One region of the Bacillus sp. WC2503 genome, then DNA from elsewhere that is predicted to be linked to it. Evidence: riboswitches for the same ligand, from Rfam matches in the RefSeq annotation. Region 1 holds a riboswitch; each other region holds the start of a gene.
What was found. Region 1 has a riboswitch for S-adenosylmethionine ahead of ACUN26_RS03850 (YezD family protein). Riboswitches for the same ligand answer to the same signal wherever they lie in the genome.
Positions count from the first base shown of each region.

Region 2: another riboswitch for S-adenosylmethionine. It lies ahead of ACUN26_RS12555 (M20 family metallopeptidase); the one in region 1 lies ahead of ACUN26_RS03850 (YezD family protein).
Region 3: another riboswitch for S-adenosylmethionine. It lies ahead of ACUN26_RS00665 (sugar ABC transporter substrate-binding protein); the one in region 1 lies ahead of ACUN26_RS03850 (YezD family protein).

Region 1 covers NZ_JBQYMD010000001.1:710,329-716,110, forward strand. The annotation lists gene lysA (diaminopimelate decarboxylase) at 1-1,245, shown strand, start outside; SAM riboswitch class I at 1,410-1,518, shown strand; gene ACUN26_RS03850 (YezD family protein) at 1,592-1,735, shown strand; gene ACUN26_RS03855 (phosphoadenylyl-sulfate reductase) at 1,822-2,526, shown strand; gene sat (sulfate adenylyltransferase) at 2,565-3,701, shown strand; gene cysC (adenylyl-sulfate kinase) at 3,714-4,325, shown strand; gene ACUN26_RS03870 (nitrite/sulfite reductase) at 4,418-5,782, shown strand, end outside.
Region 2 covers NZ_JBQYMD010000001.1:2,451,697-2,457,478, reverse strand. The annotation lists gene ACUN26_RS12575 (monooxygenase) at 1-83, shown strand, start outside; gene ACUN26_RS12570 (hypothetical protein) at 341-664, opposite strand; gene ACUN26_RS12565 (VOC family protein) at 797-1,189, opposite strand; gene ACUN26_RS12560 (AAA domain-containing protein) at 1,303-3,612, shown strand; SAM riboswitch class I at 3,688-3,789, shown strand; gene ACUN26_RS12555 (M20 family metallopeptidase) at 3,878-5,083, shown strand; gene ACUN26_RS12550 (Lrp/AsnC family transcriptional regulator) at 5,253-5,693, opposite strand.
Region 3 covers NZ_JBQYMD010000001.1:114,440-120,221, reverse strand. The annotation lists gene ACUN26_RS00670 (NCS2 family permease) at 40-1,341, shown strand; SAM riboswitch class I at 1,433-1,538, shown strand; gene ACUN26_RS00665 (sugar ABC transporter substrate-binding protein) at 1,627-2,739, shown strand; gene ACUN26_RS00660 (sugar ABC transporter ATP-binding protein) at 2,736-4,223, shown strand; gene ACUN26_RS00655 (ABC transporter permease) at 4,207-5,202, shown strand; gene ACUN26_RS00650 (hypothetical protein) at 5,261-5,422, opposite strand; gene ACUN26_RS00645 (hypothetical protein) at 5,448-5,651, opposite strand; gene ACUN26_RS00640 (patatin-like phospholipase family protein) at 5,779-5,782, opposite strand, start outside.

The DNA.
Region 1 (5,782 bases):
CTAGCAAAACAATACGGAACACCACTTTATGTATACGATGAAGAGTCTATTCGAGGGAAATGTCGTGCGTTTCATCGTGCTTTTAAAGAAAGTGGTTTCTCTTATCAAGTAGCATATGCAAGCAAGGCGTTCTTGTGCATGGAGATGTGCCGAGTAGCTCGTGAAGAGAACATGTCATTAGATGTTGTTTCGGGTGGGGAATTATATACTGCGCTCCAAGCAGGATTTCCAGCATCACGTATTCATTTTCATGGAAACAATAAAACAGAAGAAGAGATAGTGATGGCTCTTCAGGCGAATATCGGTTGTTTTGTAGTAGATAATTTCTTGGAATTAGAAGTTTTACACGATTTAGCAATGCAACATGGGAAATTTGTAAACATATTAATTCGTGTAACGCCTGGAGTAGAGGCGCACACACATGAATATATTACGACAGGCCAAGAGGATTCAAAATTTGGATTTGGCGTTTCAAATGGTCAAGCGATGCAGGCAATTGGGCTTGCTTTACAAAAATCAAATTATAATGTGTTAGGGATTCATTCACATATCGGATCACAAATATTTGAAACGGCTGGTTTTGTTCGAGCGATTGAAGTTCTTCGTAAATTTTTGGAAGAGGTGAGAGAGCAAACGAACTATGTAGTAAAAGTATTAAATGTAGGCGGAGGATTTGGAATACGCTATACAGAGTCAGATACACCATTAACTCTTGAGACATATGTGCGAGCTGTAACAAGTGCAGTGAGAGAACAATTTACAGTATGTGAATATCCATTGCCAGAAATATGGGTTGAACCAGGCCGTAGTATTGTAGGTGATGCGGGAACGACAATTTATACAGTTGGATCTGTGAAAGAAATTCCTGGCATTCGGAAATATGTATCCGTCGATGGTGGAATGACAGATAACTTAAGACCGGCTTTATATAGCGCTCGTTACGAAGCGATGTTAGCGAATCGAGGAAATGATGAGAATGAGGAACTCGTTTCAATTGCTGGGAAATGCTGTGAGAGTGGAGATATGCTAATTTGGGATATTAATCTACCGAAAGTTGCTTCTTCTGATTTACTAGCAATTTCTTGTACGGGAGCATATGGGTACTCGATGGCGAATAATTATAATCGAATTCGGAGACCAGCCGTCGTCTTTGCGAAAGGTGGCACATCGCAAATTGTTGTGGAACGTGAAACGTACGAAAATATCATTGGGAACGATCGCATACGTATTAAAGAGCTTGTTTAAATAAGGAAAAGGAGTTGTTCGAATGGGCAATTCCTTTTTATAAAGTGAAACTATAATCAGTGGGGGGGGATTGCCCGCAAATAGCGGGATAAAATAAAATAATTAAAATATATCGGAAAACTAGGATTGAAAAAAATCAGAATTGTGATAAAATACAAATACAAAGCTTATCAAGAGAAGCGGAGGGAACTGGCCCGAAGAAGCTCGGCAACCTGCTTATAGAAAGCAAGGTGCTAAATCCAGCAAAATGGAATCCATTTTGAAAGATAAGGTAAAATATATTACCGAACAGTCTTTTCGAAATGGGAAAGATTTTTTTTATGAATAAAAAGGGGGGGCTGTTCGCGTGAGCGTACGGGAACATTTTGATGAAGTATCTGAGAAAATTCAAGCGATGCTTGCTGATATGAAATATGGTTCAATTACAATTGTGGTGCAAGATGGAAAAGTAATTCAATTAGAGAAAAGTGAAAAAGTACGTTTAAAGTGAAAAGCGCTGACTAGAAAAACTAGAGGCGGTTTTAATCTATTTTAATAGATTAAAACCGTCTTTTTGCTTTTACAGGGGGAAAAAACATGTTGACGTATGAAACGTGGGAAGAAAATCGTGTTTCATTTTCAGAGGAAGATGAAACGAAAGGCGCGCTATCCGTATTAAGTTGGGCTTATAAAGAATATAAAGATGAAATTGTATACGCGTGTAGCTTCGGAGTGGAAGGCATGGTTTTACTGCATCTTATAAACCAAGTAAATCCATCTGCTAAAGTTGTATTTTTGGATACAAATGTTCATTTTCAAGAAACGTATGAATTAATTCAAAAAGTAAGAGAACGATTTCCTTCATTAAATATTATAGAAAAACAGCCGGAACTTACACTCGATGAACAAGCGAAGTTGCACGGTGAGAAACTATGGGAAAGCAATCCGAATCTCTGTTGTAAGATTAGGAAGATTTTGCCGTTAGAAAAATCACTTACAGAGGAAAAAGCGTGGATATCGGGCTTAAGAAGGGAACAATCAGAAACGCGTAAGCATACAAAGTTTATAAATCAAGATCATCGTTTTCAATCTATTAAAGTTTGTCCGCTTATTCATTGGACGTGGAAAGAAGTATGGCGATATGTATACAAACATAACTTGCCATACAACCCATTACATGATATTGGATATCCAAGTATCGGGTGTGAGAAGTGTACGTTACCTGTAGGTGCCGGTGGTGATTCAAGAGATGGTAGGTGGACCGGGAAAATGAAAACCGAATGCGGTCTTCATTACCAATAAGATGTATCTTGAAATAAAGCTAAGAGGGGATATAGAAAATGACTACAAGAAACGAATTAATAAACCGTGTAGATGAGACATACGACGTATCACAAATTGAAAAAGAAATTGAATTAGACAACATTGCATTAAGTGATTTAGAACTGCTAGCGACAGGGGGATATAGTCCGCTTACTGGTTTTTTAGGGAAAAAAGACTATGATTCGGTCGTAGAAACGCTTCGTTTAGCAGATGGAAGCGTATGGAGTATACCGATTACATTGCCAGTAACAGAAGAAGTAGCAGAGGGACTGAAAGCTGGAGAGGAAGTAAAACTTGTTAATGATAGAAATATATATGGTGTCATTCAAATAGAAGATATTTTTGCACCTGATAAAGAAAAAGAAGCTTTACTTGTATATAAAACGACGGATGAGGCTCATCCAGGCGTGAAAAAATTATATGAACGACCAGATGTTTATGTTGGAGGAGCTATTACGCTTATAAAACGCTTGGAAAATAAGCAATTTCCTTCTTATCATTTAGACCCAATTGAAACGAGAGAAGAATTTAAAAAACGTGGCTGGAAAACAGTAGTTGGATTTCAAACGAGAAATCCGGTACATCGTGCCCATGAGTATATTCAAAAATCTGCTCTTGAAATTGTAGATGGTCTCTTTTTAAATCCGCTCGTTGGGGAAACAAAGTCAGATGATATTCCTGCTGATGTAAGGATGGAAAGCTACGAAGTGTTGCTTCAAAACTATTATCCGAAAAATCGTGTCTTTTTAGGTGTATTTCCTGCAGCGATGCGCTACGCAGGACCAAGGGAAGCGATATTTCATGCATTGGTAAGAAAGAATTTTGGGTGTACCCACTTTATTGTAGGACGTGATCATGCTGGGGTAGGAGACTATTACGGAACATACGAAGCGCAGGAAATCTTTACGAACTTTACAGTGGAAGAGTTAGGGATTACGCCGCTATTTTTTGAACATAGCTTTTACTGTACGAGATGTGAAGCGATGGCTTCAACGAAAACGTGTCCGCATGGAAAAGAGGACCGTGTCATTTTATCAGGTACAAAAGTAAGAGAAATGTTAAGAAATGGTGAGATTCCGCCAAGTACATTTAGTCGTAAAGAAGTAGTGGAAGTGTTAATTAAAGGTTTGAAAAAAGAAGTAGTAACAGAATAGGGAGAGAACGAGATGGATACGAATATTACTTGGCACACAGCTTCTGTTTCGAAAAATGAGAGAAGAGTGAAGAATGGGCATCATAGTTTTGTAATTTGGTTTACTGGTTTATCAGCTTCGGGTAAATCTACAGTAGCGAATGCGGTTGCTCGTAAACTATTTGAAAAGAATATTGGAAATTATGTGTTAGATGGGGATAATATTCGCCATGGTTTAAATAAAGACTTAGGTTTTTCTGAAAGTGATCGTATGGAGAATATAAGGCGTATTGGCGAAGTGGCGAAGCTATTTGTAGATCAAGGTACTGTTGTTCTTACAGCGTTCATTTCACCATTTCGAGTAGATCGAAAACAAGTTAGGGATCTATTAGCGGCAGATGAGTTTATAGAAGTGTTTGTAAAATGTCCAATTGAAGAGTGTGAAAAACGTGATCCAAAAGGGTTATACAAAAAAGCGAGACAAGGTGATATTAAAGATTTTACAGGTATTGATTCACCGTATGAGGAACCAGATCGAGCGGAATTAATTGTAGAAACGCACAAGTATTCTATTGAAGAATGTGCAGAACAAATCGTGAAGTACTTACAAGAGCGTAGTTTTGTCCCGTTGTTTGCTGGGAAGTAAAACGCCCACCTCAAAATTCGGCTGGAGCAGGCTGTAAATGCCCGATTGGTGAGGGTTGATTAAAGTTTCACTTTATATAGGGGGATTTAAAAATGAGTTATGAAAAAGTATGGGCTAATAATGAAAAATTAAATCAGACTGAGAAAAATAAATTAGCAAAAGATGGTTTGGAAATTTTTAATGATATTCCTTACTATGCGGAAAATGGATTCGAATCTATTCCGAAAGAAGAGTGGGACGCATTTAAATGGGCAGGATTGTATTTGCAAAGACCGAAAGAAGCTGGCTATTTTATGATGCGTGTAAATATTCCTTCAGGGATTATTACAAATGCGCAGGCGGAAGTGCTTGCTTCTATCGCTGAGGATTATGGACGTGATGTAATAGATATTACGACAAGACAGGCGATTCAGTTTCACTGGTTAGAAATTCAGCAAATGCCAGATATTTTTAAAAGATTAGCAAGAGTTGGGTTATCTTCAGCAGGGGCGTGTGGTGATATAACACGTAATATTACAGGTAATCCACTTGCAGGAATTGATGCGAATGAACTGTTTGATACAACGCATATTGTGAAGGAGGTATATGACTATTTCCAACATAATGAAGAGTTTTCTAACTTACCACGTAAATTTAAAATGTCTATTAGTTCTAACGTTTATAACTCGGCAAACGCAGAGATTAACTGTGTTGCATTTACACCTGCTACGAAAGAAATAGATGGTGAGAAAAAAGTTGGTTTTCATATAAAAGTAGGCGGTGGATTATCAGCCCGTCCATATTTAGCTGATGAATTAGATGTGTTCGTTTTACCAGAAGAAGTGAAGGCGGTAGCAATTGGGATTGCTACTATATTCCGTGATTTTGGATATCGCGAGAAACGTCATTTAGCTCGTTTGAAATTTCTTGTTGCAGACTGGGGAGCAGAGAAATTTAAAGAGAAACTAATAGAGTATACAGGACCATTGCAAAGTAAAGGAGAAAGTGCACTTAAAGGATGGAATGCAGGCTATTTTTATGGTGTTCAAGATCAAAAACAAGATGGATTAAAATATGTCGGTTTTAATGTGCCGGTAGGTCGTTTACATGCAAAAGAAATGTTTGAGATTGCAAGAATTGCAAAGCAGTATGGAAATGGACAAATTCGTACGTGTAACTCACAAAACTTCATCATTCCGAATGTTCCACCAGAAAATGTAACGGGTTTATTAAGTGAACCGTTGTTTGAAGCGATATCTGCAAGTCCGAAATCATTTATTGGTCATGCGGTTTCATGTACTGGTATTGAATATTGCAATCTTGCTCTAGTAGAAACGAAAGAAAGATTACGGAAAATTGCAGAATACTTAGATACAGAAATTGCACTTGATGTTCCAGTTCGAATTCATATGGTAGGATGCCCAAATTCATGTGGTCAACGTCAAATTGCTGACATCGGATTACAAGGGGTAAAAATG
Region 2 (5,782 bases), 1.7 Mb from region 1:
CATTTGGTGTTAAAGATATTAGAGTAAGAATTTTTAACATCAATGAAAAGTTAACGGAACTGAATCGTGGGTATACGAAATAATTCCGACAGTCGGAGCAAGCGTAAAAAGGAGGGGATAATCCCCTTCTTTTTTTGAATTCTTAAATTGATGGTGAGGGGACTTGCACAAATCCCTATATAAATAGGGATTTGTGTATCGGTATATTGTTCCTTGGAAAAGGATGTATGAAGTGTAATATATGAGAGTTCTTACATTTGTGAAATTGACGTGAAAGTACTGTGGGGGAATTTTACTCTCGCTCATCAATATGGTCCAAGATGAAAGGAAAGAAATTAACTTATTTCTTTTTATTTTTATAATAAAATATAATTAGTAAATCAAAAATGATGATAATAATTAGAGGTAATACTTCTATAAGCGCATCAGTTTTCCCATGTTGTAAAGACTTTACAAAGAAATCCCATTCTGTTTCATAGGGAGGTTCTACCCAATTTCGCTGCAGTCCTAACACCATTCCATTTATGAAAAAGATAATACTTAATAGGATTCTTCCAACAAATACGGCAACTACTTTTAAATTCCAATGCTTTATCTTAATTACATACAGAATAGGGAATAGTATAAGAATCCAAAAAACAATAATATAGATTATATTTATCATTCTTTACTCCTAATAAAATGATTGTTTTAATATAGCTCATTCTTCGGATTGAAGATATGTTTCCTTATTACTGGTTAAAAACAAGGGCCGGAATTCCGGCTCTTTTTCTATCCTGCAAAATAAAGTCTTACTTTATCTCTCCGTCTCAAAAAACTCAATCCACTCCCCATCAGGGCCAGCGAAGAATATGTAACGTGTTCCATCTGGTAATGTTTCGATTTCTTCTCCTAGTAAAAATGTTACGCTGTGTTTTTGAATTCTTTCAATTTCATCTTCTAATGAATCCACTTTAAAGCAAATATGATGTACTTTTCCTTCTGCTGGAAGAGAAGAGTTATAACCTTCGATGAGTTCCAGTATCGTTTCCTTCGATTCTTCCACACCTAAAAAGGCGAGTTTTAAATCTGGATTCGGGTGCCCCATACGTTTAATGAGCTGTAAGCCGACTACTTTTTCATAAAAAGTAATAGATGTTTCTAAGTTTGCAACCATAAGTCCAACGTGTTCTATTCTTCTAACTGGCATGTAGATTCCTTCTTTCTGAAAATTTTATATGTAAAATGATATTGAAAATTAAGAAAATAATCAAGATAAAAACCTTACAAATTTTAGCGTGTTATATGGTATAGTGAGAAAGTATGTTTGGGGAGAAGGAAGGAGATTATACAATGAATACACCTACTCAAACTCCTTCATTATCGGAAACGATGAAAGAGTGGCATTATGCATTAGCATATGAAATTAAACATTGGAAAACGATAGGTGGTAGTAAAATTTCTATTATGAACGGTCGTTTTTTATATACAGATTATGAAAATACAGTGTATGTATTTCAGCTTATTTCGGAAGTAAGCTTACCTGAAGGTTCACCAATTCGAATTGAGTTCGATGGTGAGGAAGCGACAGGGGAAGTATTATCTGTACATGGATTAGAAATAGAACTGAAATTAAATGATTATATACAAGGTGAAATAAGAGAAGCGGTTTTATATAGTGAACCGTGGCAATTGTTAGAGCAACTGCAAGAGCGATTGAAAGAGGCACATAAAGATAAGCTAAAACGTAATCGTATAAAGCGTCTTGTTGATGGGACGAGCAGTCCGAAACATATTGAGAAGATGAAAAATCCGAAAAATGAATTGGCGTATCGTTCATTTTACAATCCGACAACGTACGTATGGGGACCGCCTGGAACAGGGAAGTCGTACAATTTATCACGTATTATTTCGGCTCATTACCAAAAAGGAAAATCGGTACTTGTGTTAGCTCATAGTAATGCGGCAGTGGACGTATTAATGAGTGAAGTAACGAAGCAAATTGAAAAGAAAAAGAAATGGACGCCTGGCGAAATTGTTCGTTACGGTTATAGTCAACATGAACATATACGAAATCATGAAACGTTACTTGCGTCGAAGTTAGTTGAAACGACGAACGGATCATGGGGTGAGGAAAGACTCTACTTAGAAGAAACACGCCAAGACCTTCGTGAAAAGATTTTATCGTATAAAGCAACATCTGCTGATAAGAAGCGTATACAAGAAATTGAAAGTGATCTTCGAAAGCAAAAAGCGAAAATTAAAGAAGTAGAAAAAGAATATATTGAAAATGCGAAAGTAATTGGTGCGACTTTATCAAAATGTGCCATTGATTCACTTATTTATGAGCGTACATTTGATTTAGTTGTCGTAGATGAAGTGAGTATGGCGTTCGTTCCGCAAATCGCATTAGCTGCTTCACTCGGAAAACGTATCGTCGTTTGTGGTGACTTTTTACAGTTACCTCCGATTGCGATGGCGAATCATGAACTCGTTCGGAAATGGCTCGGCGAAGATATGTTTTATCATGCCGGCATTGTTGATTCTGTAAATAAATCAGAAGCACATCCCAACCTTTTTATGTTGCAGGAACAAAGACGTATGCATGCGGACATATCGAAGTTTACGAATTCATTTATTTATAAAAATAGAGTATACGATCATCCGTCTGTTTCAGAGCGTAAAGAACTTGCACAGTTACAGCCGTTCGCAAATGAGGCGAGTGTTTTATTTGATACGAGTTTAATGGGAGCATTTTCGTTAAAAGATGCTGCTTCGGGTTCTCGTTTTAATATTATGTCTGGTTTAGTAGCGATGCAAATGATGTTAATCGGACTGCTAGATGGTGTGCAATCGATCGGTGTGGTTACGCCTTACAGGGCGCAGTCACGCTTTTTATCAACGTGTATCAGGGAAATGTTGCAGAGAACGAAATATCAAAACATACCAGTATTAGCGGCGACAGTTCATAAGTTTCAAGGTTCTGAAAGAGATATGATGATCTTTGATACTGTTGATAGTTATCCACAAGAACGACCTGGTGTGTTATTCTTTGACCATAAAAACCATCGCCTCGTCAATGTAGCAGTAACGAGAGCGAGAGGGAAGTTCATTCAATTATCGGATTGCCATTATATGCGTAAAAATCTTTCGAGAAAACAAGCCTTATCACAATTAACAGCTCATATAGAACGTCACGGGGATGTGTATGATCGCACGACATCCAGACAATTATGGGAGCGGAAAATATCGAAACGATTACGCTGGTTTATGGAAATGAATCTGGAGGAAACGAAAGGGCTATTAAAAGATATTTTAGCTGCAAAACGAAAAATCATTATTTCACTTCCAAGTACGAAGCAAGTAGATAAACGAGTATGGCAAGCGTTAATGCGTACAAATGCACAAATAACGGTTTATAGTGATGGACCAGTTCCGTTAAAAAACGTAAAGTTACAAAGACAAAATAAAGCATTCCCATTTGTATTAATCGATGATGAAATCTTTTGGGCAGGGGCACCACTCACATCTCAAATGATGTTTGAAGGTAGTACGGAATTTCCGTACATATGTGCAAGACTACAAGCACCTGAGACAATTGGTGTATTAAAAGGATTTTTAGATATTCGGTAAATTCGGATAGGAATTCCTTGACTTTTGCTTGGGATGAACTTAGAATGAAAATAATTTAATACAATTTTATGAAAATTCTTATCACGAGAGGTTGAGGGACTGGCCCTATGACACCTCGGCAGCGGATTCTTTACGAATACTGTGCCAATTCCAGCAAGGTAACTTGAAAGATAAGAAAGAAGCTCATTTTGACTGTATATACAGAAGCCTCTTTCTATCCTTTAGAAAGAGGCTTTTTTACGTGAAAATAAAAGGAGGAAGAAAAATGGGAGCGACAAGAGTAACGTCACAAAGAAAAACAATTGAAGAGAGCATAGAAAGAAATAAGGAAAAGTACATAAAAACAAGTCATGATATTCATGCGAATCCAGAGATTGGTAATCAAGAATTTTATGCATCAAGAACGTTAAGTTTATTACTAGGTAGTGCTGGTTTTCAGCTGCAGCATAATATAGCTGGGCATGAAACAGGTTTTATCGCACGAAAAAGTTCAGGAAAACAAGGACCAGTTATCGCATTTTTAGCGGAATATGATGCTTTACCAGGACTCGGTCATGCGTGTGGTCACAATTTAATTGGCACAATTAGCGTTGCAGCAGCAATCGCATTATCAGAAACGCTTGAAGAAATCGGCGGAGAAGTTGTCGTGTTTGGAACACCAGCAGAAGAGGGCGGGCCTAATGGTAGCGCAAAGTCGAGTTATGTAAAAGCTGGGTTATTTAAAAACATTGATGCGGCGCTTATGATTCATCCGAGCGGAAAGACAGCGACGACGAACCCTTCACTAGCAGTCGATCCACTTGATTTTCATTTTTACGGAAAAACAGCTCATGCCGCAGCTTCACCTGAAGAAGGGATTAACGCATTAGATGCGGTGATTCAGCTTTACAACAGTATTAATGCACTTCGCCAACAACTTCCCTTAGACGTGAAAATTCATGGCGTCATTACAGAAGGCGGAAAAGCACCTAATATTATTCCTGACTATGCCGCAGCAAGGTTCTTCATCCGTGCAGCTACGCGAAAAAGATGTGCGGAAGTAACAGAAAAAGTAAGAAATATAGCACAAGGAGCAGCGTTAGCAACAGGTGCAAAAGTAAAAATTCATCAATTCCAAAATGAAATTGATGAACTACTCGTAACAAAAACATATAACGACATCGTAGCGGAAGAACTAGAACTACTAGGTGAAGAAGTAAATCGTAAAGAAAGAATCGGCATCGGCTCAACCGACGCCGGAAACGTCAGCCAAGTCGTACCGACCATTCACCCGTACATTAAAATAGGTCCAGATGACTTAATTGCGCATACGAATGAATTTAGAGAAGCAGCCCGTTCAGAATTAGGAGACAAAGCGCTAATTACATCTGCAAAAGCATTAGCAAATACGGCGTATCGATTAATTACGGAAGAAGGGTTGTTAGAGAAGGTGAAGGAAGAGTTTAGAGAGGCGCAGAGGAATCAGGGATAAGGGGATTAAGGTGCTCTTTTCGAATAACAATCTAATTAATAAGTAGAGATATCAAAAAAGAACATTGAAATATCAATGTTCTTTTTTGTTTACTAATCATTGATTTTGTTGGTTTTTCTCATAAAGGAAAAACTTTTACTGTTAGCAGGAGATAATACGTATCCCTTTATCAGAACGACAATTTCTCCTCAAACTCACTCTTTAAAACAATTAAAGGAGATGATAATCCGAATTGCATTAACGAGTCTAAAAATGTAGCGAGAGAATCCATCGAATCGCTCATGACCTTCATCATATAATTAAATTCCCCGCTAATTCGGTATAAATCTGTTACTTCAGGAGCGGCATTACAATATTGGATAAAATCAGAGCATTGGCTCGTTTTAAACATGATGAATGCTTGAATGTTTTTATTAATTTTGGAAGGCTCAAATTTTGTTCGGTAAGCTGCGATAACTCCTTGATCTTCAAGTTTATTCATACGTTCCTTTACAGCAGGCTGCGTCATGGATATAATCCGTCCTATTTCTGAAACAGAAATTCTTGCATTTTCATACAACAAGTTCATAATTTTATGGTCGATTTCATCCAATTTTACTGCGTTTTGCATTGTGTAGCCTCCTTATTATATTTTTTAAGTGAATCACAAATTATAACTATAATATCATAAGTGAACGAACTAAATTACCTATAAATCTA
Region 3 (5,782 bases), 600 kb from region 1:
CTGTTGTGAAAATTATTCGTAAACAGAAAGGATGTTTATATGTTTAACCTTTCAAAACATAAAACTTCTATTAAAACTGAAATTATGGCAGGTATTATTACCTTCTTAACAATGGCATATATCATTGTCGTAAACCCTGTCATCCTTGGGGATGCAGGTGTTCCATTTGAACAAGCATTTACAGCAACAATTATCGCTGCTGTTGTCGGAACATTATTTATGGCGATCTTTACAAACTTACCAATCGCAATTGCACCAGGTATGGGATTAAATGCTTACTTCTCTTACTCTGTTGTAAAAGCTCATGAAGGCATGACTTTCGCAATTGCATTCTCTGCTGTATTCGTAGCAGGTATGATTTTAATTTTGTTATCATTCACATCTTTCCGTACAAAATTAATGGAAGCCATTCCTGAAAACTTAAAACACGCAATTACTGCTGGTATCGGACTATTTATCGCCTTTATCGGTTTACGTTTAACAGGTATCGTTACAAAAAACGATGCAAACTTAGTTGGACTTGGTGATCTTCACTCTGCTCCAGTTCTACTAGCATTAGCTGGACTTGGAATTACAATTGTCCTTATGTCTTTAAATGTAAATGGTGCGCTATTTATCGGCATGCTATTAACTGGTCTTATCGCTTTCTTCACAGGACAATTAACGTTCTCAAACGGTGTTACATCAATGCCTGGATTACCAGAAGGAATTATCGTATCAAATCCAATTACTGCTGTATCTGATGTAATTAACTACGGATTATACGGCGTTGTATTCTCATTCTTCCTTGTTACACTATTCGATACAACAGGTACACTACTTGGCGTTGCGCAACAAGGTGGATTTATGAAAGACGGAAAGCTTCCAAAAGCAGGACGAGCTCTTCTATCTGACTCATTCTCAGCAACAATCGGTTCTATGTTCGGAACAACACCATCAACAGCTTACATTGAATCTTCTGCTGGTGTTGCAGCTGGTGGCCGTACTGGTTTAACAACAGTTACAGTAGCTGTTCTATTCGCATTAGCAGCTTTCTTTGGACCATTAGTGAGCGCTGTATCTGGTGTATCAGCTATTACTGCACCATCACTAATTATCGTTGGTAGTCTTATGATGGGTTCAGTTCGCCACATCGATTGGGATTCATTTGATGAAGCATTCCCAGCATTCTTAGTAATCTTAAGCATGCCACTTACATCAAGTATCGCAACAGGTATCGCACTTGGATTTATTTCATACCCACTTATGAAAGTGGCAAAAGGTAAATTCCGTTCTGTTCACCCACTTGTGTATGTATTCGGAATCTTGTTCGCTTATCAATTGATATTCTTACCACATTAAAATCCCTCTTTCTGAGGGATTTTTTATTTTCAAAAAACATTTGACAACTGTACAGAATCATGGAATAATTCAAAATAGTTAAATATTCGATGTCTTATCAAGAGCAGGTGGAGGGATGAGCCCTACGAAGCCCGGCAACCGACCCATTTATGGGCACGGTGCTAATTCTTACAACACGTTGTGTTGAAAGATAAGAGTAATATGATAAGACGTCTTTTCTATATGAAAAGGCGTTTTTTATTTTCACTCCCTCCCCTCTCTTCTTAGTTTAGGAGGGATTTTTTTATGAAAAAATTGTGTTCCATCGTACTTATTTTTCTATTACTTACATTGACGGCTTGTACAAATGAACAAGATGCTATCTCTTCACAAAAGCAACAAACGGTGAAAAAAGTAACTACAACAGTTGAAAATCATTTACAAACAGAAATTCCAAAGCAAATAAAAAAGCCATTAAAAATCGCATTAATTATGCAAATGTCTATCGGAACTTTTTCCTCTCAATATATTGAGGGCGTCAAAAAACAAGTCGAGCTATTTGGCGGTAGTGTACAAGTCTACAATTCTGATAACGATTTAGCAAAAATGGCTGCAAATTTAGATACTGCTATTAATTCAAAAGTGGATGGTATTTTAATTGATCATGGCCGATCTGAAGCATTAAAACCTGGGGTAGAAAAAGCGTTACAGGCGAACATTCCCGTAGTCGCGTTTGATAACGATCTACGCTTACCAGGTGTAACGATTATTGATCAAGATGACTATAGTCTTGCATGGAAATCATTAAAAACGTTAGCAGAAGATTTGAATGGACAAGGAAATATCGCAGTCGTATGGGTTGGCGGATTTGCTCCAATGGAACGTCGTAACGTTATCATTGATGCTTTTTATAAACGGTATCCAAATATAAAAGAAGTTGCGCGATTCGGTACTGCTAGTAATAACACACCACTTGATACACAAACACAAGTAGAAGCTTTACTAAAAAAATATCCGAAAGAAGGAGATTTACAAGCCATTTTCGCTTCGTGGGATGAGTTTGCTAAAGGAGCTGTTAAAGCACTTGAACAAGCTGGTCGTACAGATATAAAAGTATACAGCATTGACTTAAGTAATGAAGATTTACAACTTATGCAAAAAGAAAACTCACCTTGGTCTGCTACGGCTGCAACGGATCCAGCTGAAGTAGGGAAAGTTCAAGTACGATTCTTATACAAAAAAATTGCCGGTGAACAAACGCCAGATATTTATTCACTAGAACCTTATTTAGTAAAGAAAAATAGTTTACCAAAAGAAAATATAACAATGGATCAATTATCAAAACATATAAACGGTTGGGGAGACTCGAAAGATGCGTATTCTCCTTGGATGAAAAAATTAGAGAAGGAGAAAAAATGATGACATTCTCTCTTCAAAACATTACACATTCTTATCATGCCGCTACACCTGTTCTAGAAGATGTTTCTATCCATATTCAAAAAGGAAAAGTTCATGCCCTACTAGGAATGAACGGTGCTGGGAAAAGTACTCTACTGAAAATAGCAACTGGTGAAATTCAACCAGTTGCTGGCGATATAAAAATTGATAATCAGTCTGTTTCCTTTCCTTCGCCACGCGATGCAAAAAAGCACGGTATTTCTTTCGTAACACAAGAAGTAGACCACGGACTTATTCCGGGATTATCTGTATTAGAAAATGTACTTATCGATCATTTAGCAATGCAAAATAAAGTACTATTTTCAAAGTCAAAATTAGTCGCACTCGCTAAACAACATTTGCAAACTGTACAGGCTGATTTAAATATTTTTGAAGATGTTTCAAACTGCTCATTACATGAAAAACAATTACTTCTTATCGCAAGAGCTTTATCCAACAATACAAATTATCTTTTATTAGATGAGCCTACTTCTTCTCTTGGACCGAAAGAAATTGAAACCTTCGGGCAACTATTAAAAGATTTAACATCAAAAGGAATTGGCATCATCTTAATTTCTCATCGTTTATCAGAGATTCGAAATTTCGCGGATGATGTAACTGTATTACATAATGGTAAAGTCGCACTTTTTGATGCGATTACAAAGGTTACAGATCAACAAATTGTAGAATCGATGACTGGAAAACAACTTACACTTCCTATTAATGCAGCACCAAAACGAGGGAACGAAGAATTCTTTAAAGTACAAGAACTTCCATTACACAAAAACCATTCTCCCCTTTCTCTCACCGTACGGAAAGGTGAAACTGTTGTGATATACGGATTAATTGGCAGTGGCAAAACAACACTTGCTGAAACGTTATTTGGTGCTCATCATACTTATCACGCAGAAATAAACGGTCAAAATATAACGATTAAAACACCGCGAGATGCGATTAAAGCGAAAATCGCACTTGTACCAGAAGAAAGAAGAAAACAAGGCGTATTTCTTTCGGAAGATATTATAAGCCACACGAATTTACACCAATCAGGTTGGAGACGAAAACAAACCGAATTAAATAATGCTACTGCGGCAATTTCTTCTTTCAGCATTTCACCGAATGACCCAAAAGCCTTTATTCATTCACTTAGCGGTGGAAATCAACAAAAAGTCTCGATTGCAAAGTGGCATGGATTCAAACCGAATCTCTTTCTTTTAGACGAGCCAACTAAAGGTGTAGACATAGCTGCAAAACAAGACATTTTTCAATTCATTCGTAACATTACTGAAAACGGGAGTTCCGTAATTTACTTCACAGGAGAACAAGATGAAGCACTACATATCGCTGATCGCATTCTTATACTGGCAAACGGAGAATTTGTAGGTGAATACTTACCAAACGAACTATCTCCTGAACAGCTTTTACATTTATCTGAAGGGAGTTATTCCATTGAATCTCGTTCATAAAACAAAAACTAAGAAACTATATTTACCTACTCATCTTTTTTATCAATTTAGTACGATTGCTATCATTATAGGTGTTACAATTTTCTTCTCTATCGTCAACGATTCTTTTTTAACGTACAACAATATTAGTGATATTTTACGCTCCATTTCTATCGTAACGTTACTTGCAATTGGTGTTACCTTTACATTAATTGTAGATGGGTTTGATTTATCAGTCGGCTCTACCGCTAGTTTAGCAACCATTGCAGCTGCTTCCTGTCTCGTTTTATATCGACAAGAACTATTAGTCACACTCCTTGTTCCTATTCTTTGTGGACTATTAGTTGGATTATTAAATGCACTACTCGTTATCCGAATTAAACTACCAGATTTACTAGCTACATTAAGTATTATGTATATCGTGAATGGACTACACTTAACATTTTCAAAAGGATCTTCTATTTATGAAGGAATGTCTGGTGCCAAAGGACATTTTATTCCATCCTTTTTATTTATCGGTCAAGGTTCTGTCTTAGGAATTCCAGTCCCTGTCATTATCATGCTTATTGTCGTTTTGATTGCATATGTATTTTTAGAAAAAACAACGTACGGTCGTTTCTTTTATATGACAGGTGGGAATCGAGAAGCTGCTAGACTAGCTGGTATTCCTACTGATCGTTACCGTGTATATGCCTATATGATTAGCGGTTTACTTGCCTCTATTGGCGGAATTATTCTATGTAGCCGCGTTGGCACAGGACAAGTTTCAGCTGGCGCCCCATTATTAATGGATGCAGTTGCCGCTGCCTATATCGGTTATGCAATGTTCGGTGCTAAGAAACCAAATGTCATCGGAACATTTCTTGGTTCCGTATTAATCGGGATCATATTAAACGGCCTTACAATGATGAACGTTCCTTATTATGCACAAGATATCATTAAAGGCAGTATTTTAATTGCTGCTTTAGCCTTTTCATTTATTAAAAAGAACCGTAAATAAAGTGAAGGCTTTTACGGGCAAATAGCGGGATAAAAAGTAGCGCATCGAATTCGATGCGCTACTTTCCTTTTGCAACAATCACACGAACTACTTTCAACGCAAGGAGCAGAAGACCGTTCGCTATTGCTATAACACCTAAGAAAATTGCTATCATCAGCTCTCCCATTCCATTATTAAATACATAAATAATAGAAGAAATGAAAACCTCCTCTACGACCAAACTACTTAAAAGAGGTTAGAAACCTTTAATATTTCTCATTTACCTGTAATTCTTTACTATACTTTTGAATGAACACTGATGAAATAATCATTACCATTCCTATACTAAAACCAATAAGCTGATCTAATAACATTTCATCATGCATGAGTAAACGAAATAAAAATACACCACCAAAAATAAGCAACATAGTAAATCCAGTATGTCTAAGTCCTTTATATACATTTTCCATATGTATCACCTCTCCACATACCTTTATCCATATTATACCATATTCCGAAAATTTGTATAACCAACATTCGGTATTGAAACCACTAATAAAAAAGACTGCAGAGAAATTCTTCTCCGCAGCCTAATATTTAT